Regions from separate parts of the Paenibacillus sp. FSL R10-2734 genome, predicted to be linked through region 2. Evidence: predicted binding sites of a transcription regulator. Region 2 holds the regulator's gene; each other region holds the start of a gene.

Region 1 (2,278 bases), 270 kb from region 2:
AGTTTTCGGAGTAACACAAAAAGGTTATGTAACAACCACAATGATCAACAAAAAAATGCTAGATGAAAAAGGCGTAGCCGTTCCACCTATGGATTGGACTTGGGATGATATGCTGAATACGGCTAAGGGCGTAGCTGATGCCAAAAAAGGTATTTCCGGTATTGCTCCAATGGGTAAGGGTAACGAAGCAGGCTGGAACTGGACCAACTTCCTGTTCGAAGCTGGTGGAGAGATTCAAAAGATTGAAGGCGGTAAGGTTGTAGCTACATTTAATTCCGATGCTGGTGTGAAAGCACTAGATTTCTACAAGAAGCTTAGATGGGAAGCTAATGCAATTCCTCAGGACTGGGCACTTGGCTGGGGCGACGCTGTAGGTGCATTCCAACAAAGTCGTACCGCAATGGTAATGGCCGGATCTGATGGCGTTATTGAGCAAGCGTTGAACCAAGGTGGACTGAAGCCTGAGGATGTGCTCACGTATCCTATGCCTGCTATGGAAAAAGGCGGCAAGCATACCGGGGTACTTGGTGGTGACTATCTTGTAATCAATCCAAATGCTACGCCAGATGAACAAGAAATGGCATTCCGCTATATTACATTTGACTATTTCTCTGACAAAGGTTTGGAAGCACTTGATGCAATTCTTCAACAACGTACAACAGATGGCAAATACTTTATCCCGCCGCTCTTAGACTACTACTCAGCAGATTCTGACTTCGGTAAGAAGACCAAAGCTGTTTATGACAAGTACACAAATGTATACCAATATAGCCCTGACATTATGGGACTTTTGGATGGTAAACCTGAAGCCCAATACAATACACAGGACTACTACGCAACAATGTCCAATGTCATTCAAGAGCTGTTCTCCAAAAAAGGAACGGATTCCAAGAGCCAGCTTGAAGCTGCAGCCAAAACAGTACAAGAGAAATTCTTTGATACGATTAAAGCAGAATAGGAAAATAAAGATCGGCCCCTTTGGGGCCGGTTTTTTAGTTTTTGATATTTATAATTTTATAAATCCAGAGAAATAGTGATAATTAACTGGAAATTATTTTGAAGTAGGAAAACCGTGAATTTCTGTTCAGAAGGGCAAACTACTATGAGTGCTGTGCACAGCATTAAGGAAGAAAATGGGCCGCGAAGTTTGCTTATTAAAGTATAATTTTAAGATTTTAAGGGTTTTTTAGCATAAAATAAGGTAAAAAATCTATAATATGATCGAATGAAAGCGCTTTGAAAACAAATCAAAAAAACTTTATACTTTGTGAAAGATTTCACTATACAAGGTGGAAATGATGTGTTAAGATAAATGTGTAGAGAAAAACAACTAAAAATTGACAGGAGGACGAGGGAGATGGCAGTTAAGAACGAGGTCGCCGCCCAAGTTAAGCAAGTTACCGCTGAAGAGTATATTCAGAGTTTAGTGGATAAAGCAAAAAAAGCGCATAAGGCATTTATGGCGCTAGACCAAGAGCAAGTTAACACAATCGTTCATGCAATGGCGTTGGCTGGACTCGACAAACATATGTACCTAGCAAAATTGGCCGTAGAAGAAACAGGACGCGGTGTATATGAAGACAAAATTACGAAGAACATCTTCTCGACAGAATATATCTGGCACGGAATTAAATATGATAAAACAGTAGGCGTTATTGAAGATAATGAATATGAGAACTTCCAAAAAATTGCTGAACCAGTCGGAATCGTTATGGGTATCACACCAGTAACCAACCCTACATCCACCACGATGTTTAAAGCGTTGATTTCGATTAAGACACGGAACCCTATTATATTCGGTTTCCACCCATCTGCGCAAGAGTGTAGTGCTGCAGCTGCTAAAATTCTTCATGATGCTGCCGTGAAAGCTGGCGCACCTGAGAACTGTATCCAATGGATTGAAATGCCAACAATGGACAAGACAAACGCATTGATGAACAACCCAGACGTTGCACTTATCTTGGCAACTGGCGGATCTGCAATGGTAAAAGCGGCTTATAGCTGTGGTAAACCTGCTCTTGGCGTAGGCCCTGGTAACGTACCTGCCTTCATCGAGAAGAGTGCGGATATCGATCAAGCGGTAACGGATATCATTCTTTCTAAAACATTCGATAATGGTATGATCTGTGCTTCCGAGCAAGCAATTATTATTGAAGAACCAATCTTCGACCAAGTGAAGAAGAAAATGATCGCTAATGGCTGCTACTTTGTTAATAAAGAAGAAGCTGGCAAGCTGACTAGCGGTGCAATGAACGTTGACAAATGTGCGGTTAACCCA
Region 2 (2,278 bases):
TGTTTACCTCTTACAAGATGCTGCGCCAGGTTTATGATCCTCTGAAAGAGGCTCTAGCCTCACAGGAGATTACGGTGCTAGGTCAAGGTGTGGAAGGGGGCAGCCGCAGCAAGCTTATCCGCCGTTTTCAGGACAGTGCAGCCTCAGTTCTGCTAGGAACAAGCAGCTTCTGGGAGGGTGTAGATATTCCGGGTGAAGCGCTAACCTGTTTGGCCATCGTGAGGCTCCCATTCCAACCGCCGAATCATCCACTAGCGGAAGCGAAGTCGGAGTTATTGCAAGCCCAGAAAAAGAATCCGTTCATGAAGTTGTCTGTTCCTCAGGCAGTTATTCGCTTTAAGCAAGGATTCGGAAGACTGGTACGGACAGCGCAGGATCGGGGTATTGTTATTGTTTATGACACAAGGGTTATAGAATCTCACTATGGGAAGTATTTCCTTTATTCACTGCCTGGCCCGAAAATGGAGCATATGCTAACGGATCAAATGGTTCCTCGTATAGCAGAGTGGTTGGAGGACGGAGGCGTTTCCCGAAACGTATAACTTCAGTTTGTGATCACTCTACAAATGAAGGGCGGTATAAGAATTAAGAATACCGCTCTTCATTGAGACGAGGTACGGAATTTTTGTTAGGATTTGAAAAAAAGTAATAACTAATTTAGGAGGCATATTATGAAATCGGATAAAATATCAGAAGCTGTCGTTCGCAGACTTCCTGTGTACTTGCGTTTTTTAAATGATCTTCAGAATCGTGAAATATTAACCGTTTCCTCTCAGGAGCTTGGTCAAAAGCTTGATCTAAATCCCGCTCAAATCCGTAAAGATTTGGCTTATTTCGGTGATTTCGGAAGAAAAGGTATTGGTTATGATGTTGCTTATCTTATAGAAAAAATTCGTCATATCTTGAAGCTTGATCAACAGCTGAATGTGGCTTTGGTAGGAGCAGGTAATCTTGGTCATGCCTTGTCTAATTACAACGCATATTTGAAGGATACCATGAAGATTACTGCTATATTTGACTCCTATGCCCCTAAGGTTGGGCGGAAAATCAACTCACTGACTGTGCAACCAATGGAGGAGCTGGCAAAGACGGTCCGCGAGCAAGGTATTCGAATTGGGATTATTACAGTGCCTAATTCAGAAGCGCAGAATGTTGCGGATATTCTCATTGAAGCAGGAATTGAGGCGATTTTGAATTTTGCGCCAGTGATTCTAAAAACACCACCGAATATCCGGGTTCATGCGGCCGATTTTACAACGGATTTGCAAAGCCTTGCTTATTACCTGAAAGACGGAAAGGAAGAAAGTAGAAATGAAGAGCAATAAAACTATAATCAAGGGCGGGCGTTTTCTAATTCCGGGAACGGATGAGCCGGTTCTGAGCGGATATATGACTATTGAAGATGATTTGATCACTTACATAGGAAAAGAAGAGCCTTTGATTGAAGATGGTGTGCAAGTGGTTGATGGCAGTCGTCTACTGTTCATGCCAGGTCTTGTAAACACACACGGCCATGCCGCAATGTCGTTACTACGTGGTTATGGAGACGATTTAGCACTTCAGGTGTGGCTTCAGGAGAAGATGTGGCCGATGGAGGAAAAGTTCACCGGAGAAGATGTATACTGGGGAACCTCCTTGTCTGTACTAGAAATGCTAAAGGGTGGGACTACAACCTTCTTGGATATGTATGATCATATGGACCGAGTAGCTGAGGTAGTCGAATTGTCAGGTATCCGTTCCGTACTGATGCGCGGCGTAATAGGCCTATGTCCAGAGGAAGTACAGAATCATAAGCTTGCGGAAGCGATTTCTTTTGCACGTAACTGGCATGGGAAGGCTGACGGCAGAATTACGACGATGATCTCACCACACGCCCCATATACCTGCCCACCGGACTTTTTTGTTAAGTTTGTACAGGCGGCACATGATTTGGATTTACCGATGCATACCCATATGTCCGAAACGAAACGTGAAGTGGAGCAGAATGTGGTGGATTATGGACTGCGTCCTGTAGCGCATCTTGAGAAGCTTGGAATGTTCACACGGCCGTCTATTGTTGCTCATGGCGTTCATTTGAATGATGAAGAGATCGAGATTCTGGCTCGTCATAATGTAGGTGTGTCACATAACCCAGGGAGTAACCTTAAACTGGCCAGTGGAGTGGCTAGAGTGCCGGATCTTCTAAAAGCTGGAGTGAAGGTGTCTCTGGGTACAGATGGCGCGGCAAGTAATAACAACTTGGATATGTTTGAAGAAATGCGTCTTGCAGCGCTCATCC
Region 3 (2,278 bases), 290 kb from region 2:
AGAAGCAGATGAATTTCCTAAGCTGTTAGCATATGCTGCTAATCCAAGTGAAGAAGGCTTGACAGCGATCCGTAAGTCATTGACTGAGCTGGAGAGCGAACATGATGGTGCGGGCGATATTTTGAGAAAAATACGTAGTATTACAGATGATTTCACTCCACCGGCTCATGCGTGCACGACCTATCGATTGACCTATGCCCGGCTGGAAGAGCTGGAGAGTATGACTTTTGAGCATGTACATCTGGAGAATAATATATTGTTCCCTAGATTTCAGTAAGGATCAATAGAGTTTTAAAAAAAGTCCCTTTTGGGACTTTTTTTATTTGAGAACAGGGCTTGGTTAAGTTATCCTTAAATAGACAGTATATATAACTTTACAAGCCTGAGACGCTATTTGGTCATTAGGTGAGACAAGGCGGTGCCAGGATGCCCAGACAAAATCTGTGGAGGTTGATGCAAGGATTAGTCTTTGTATTTATAATAGTTGGATGCTCCTCACTTACTGACGACAATAGTGATGCTAATAATGTTGCGGCAGGATCAGAGGGACCGACGATATCTATAAGAGTTGGTGATAACGAACTGCTTACCAGCCCATCGGACAGGACACTTAGTGGAAGCTACAGAACTGGAATAACGATCTTGGAGCTGTTGAAAGGTAGTGATATTGCCACGTTTGCCGAGGATAACTCTAGCATTCTTTCGGTAAATAATTTTTCACTAGAATCGGGGATGACTTGGGAGCTTCAGATGGACGGACTAATCATTGGGAATGCGGATTGGAATAATACTGTAAGGTATGATTCACAGCTAGTCTTCACCGCGAAGTTGAAGAACCATCAAGAGCCACTTCAAACTGTAATGCTGACTTTGAACGGTGGAAGTGTAGAAGTAGACTTACATCATTCGTATATTATGTTATATAAAGAGGATTTCAGTGTTAGTGATTTGCTAAAGAGTAGCAGTGCGGTGCAGTTGTCCGAAAACAATAGAGAGGTACTTTCAGTCGACGATTATACCCCTCTTAGTAATGAAGAATGGAAGCTGAAGGTAAATGGAAAGCAACTGCTTGATAGTGGAATGGATATGAAGTTTAAGTCTCAAGATGTATTAGAGATTTTATTGAATTTACGCTAAATAAAGTACCTCAAAGCCAGATCAACGGTTGTTCAGAACCTGAGATTTGGCTTTTTTAATTGGAAGATAATATTAAGAATTATCATCAAACTTTAATGTGAAAGTATTCACAATTAAAGTGACTGCAATCACATTGTTGACTTGAATTTGAACCGTATAATTCCAATATGTAGAGGTAGATTTAAGAACTCATATGCTTTGAGGAGGCACCTAACCATGGCAGAGAAAAGAGAAAAATTAGTATTAGTAGGCAACGGTATGGCAGGTATTGGTACGATCGAGCAGATTTTGAAGCTGGGTGGAGCTTATGATATCACGGTCTTTGGAAGTGAACCCCATCCCAATTACAATCGGATCATGTTGTCCTATGTTCTCGAAGGCAGCAAGACGATTAATGACATTATCCTAAACGACTGGAGTTGGTATGAAGAAAATAATATTACTTTACACACGGGAACAACAGTGACACGAATTGATGAAGGCTCGAAGCAAGTGATTACAGAAAACGGCATGGCAGTACCTTACGACAAAGTGATTATTGCCACTGGCTCGAATTCTTTCATTTTACCTGTGCCTGGTAGTGATAAAGAAGGCGTGGTTGGGTTCCGAGATATTTCAGACTGTGATGCGATGCTGGAAGCGGCACAACAATACAGTAAGGCGGCTGTGATTGGCGGGGGGTTGCTTGGTCTTGAAGCGGCGAAGGGTCTTGTGAACCTTGGCATGGATGTTACTGTAGTTCATTTGATGGAAGACCTGATGGAGCGTCAGCTTGATCGTAATGCCTCTTCGATGCTGCAAGCTGAGCTAGAGCGTCAAGGTGTTAAATTTGCTATGGGCAAACAAACGGTAGAATTGACAGGGGAACAACGGGTAAGTGGTTTGCGATTCAGTGATGGCAGTACGCTTGAGGCAGATTTTGTAGTGATGGCTGTTGGAATCAAACCGAACATTACTTTGGCAAAAGAAAGCGGAGTCTCCGTTAATCGCGGGATCGTGGTGGACGATTATTTGCAGACTTCAATGCAGAATGTATATTCCATCGGCGAGTGTGCCGAGCATCGCGGGGTGTGTTACGGATTAGTGGCTCCACTGTTTGAGCAAGGCATGGTTCTGGCTAAACATTTATGTGGTAGTGATA

Evidence for each region. Region 2 encodes Rex, which represses fermentation and respiration genes when NADH is low (regulators of the CRP and FNR family bind a similar motif). Its sites were predicted from a motif close to TTGTGAAATATTTCACAA; they were not measured.
Region 1: adhE (bifunctional acetaldehyde-CoA/alcohol dehydrogenase) is a predicted target of Rex. The motif match lies at 1,266-1,283, and genes of this name have one in related genera.
Region 3: nirB (nitrite reductase large subunit NirB) is a predicted target of Rex. The motif match lies at 1,233-1,250, and genes of this name have one in related genera.

What each region holds. Positions count from the first base shown of each region.
Region 1 is NZ_CP150170.1:2,682,986-2,685,263, forward strand. It holds gene NSS67_RS11595 (extracellular solute-binding protein) at 1-958, shown strand, start outside; gene adhE (bifunctional acetaldehyde-CoA/alcohol dehydrogenase) at 1,358-2,278, shown strand, end outside.
Region 2 is NZ_CP150170.1:2,957,549-2,959,826, forward strand. It holds gene dinG (ATP-dependent DNA helicase DinG) at 1-542, shown strand, start outside; gene NSS67_RS12890 (redox-sensing transcriptional repressor Rex) at 672-1,325, shown strand; gene NSS67_RS12895 (amidohydrolase) at 1,312-2,278, shown strand, end outside.
Region 3 is NZ_CP150170.1:2,664,058-2,666,335, forward strand. It holds gene ric (iron-sulfur cluster repair di-iron protein) at 1-277, shown strand, start outside; gene NSS67_RS11530 (hypothetical protein) at 427-1,137, shown strand; gene nirB (nitrite reductase large subunit NirB) at 1,354-2,278, shown strand, end outside.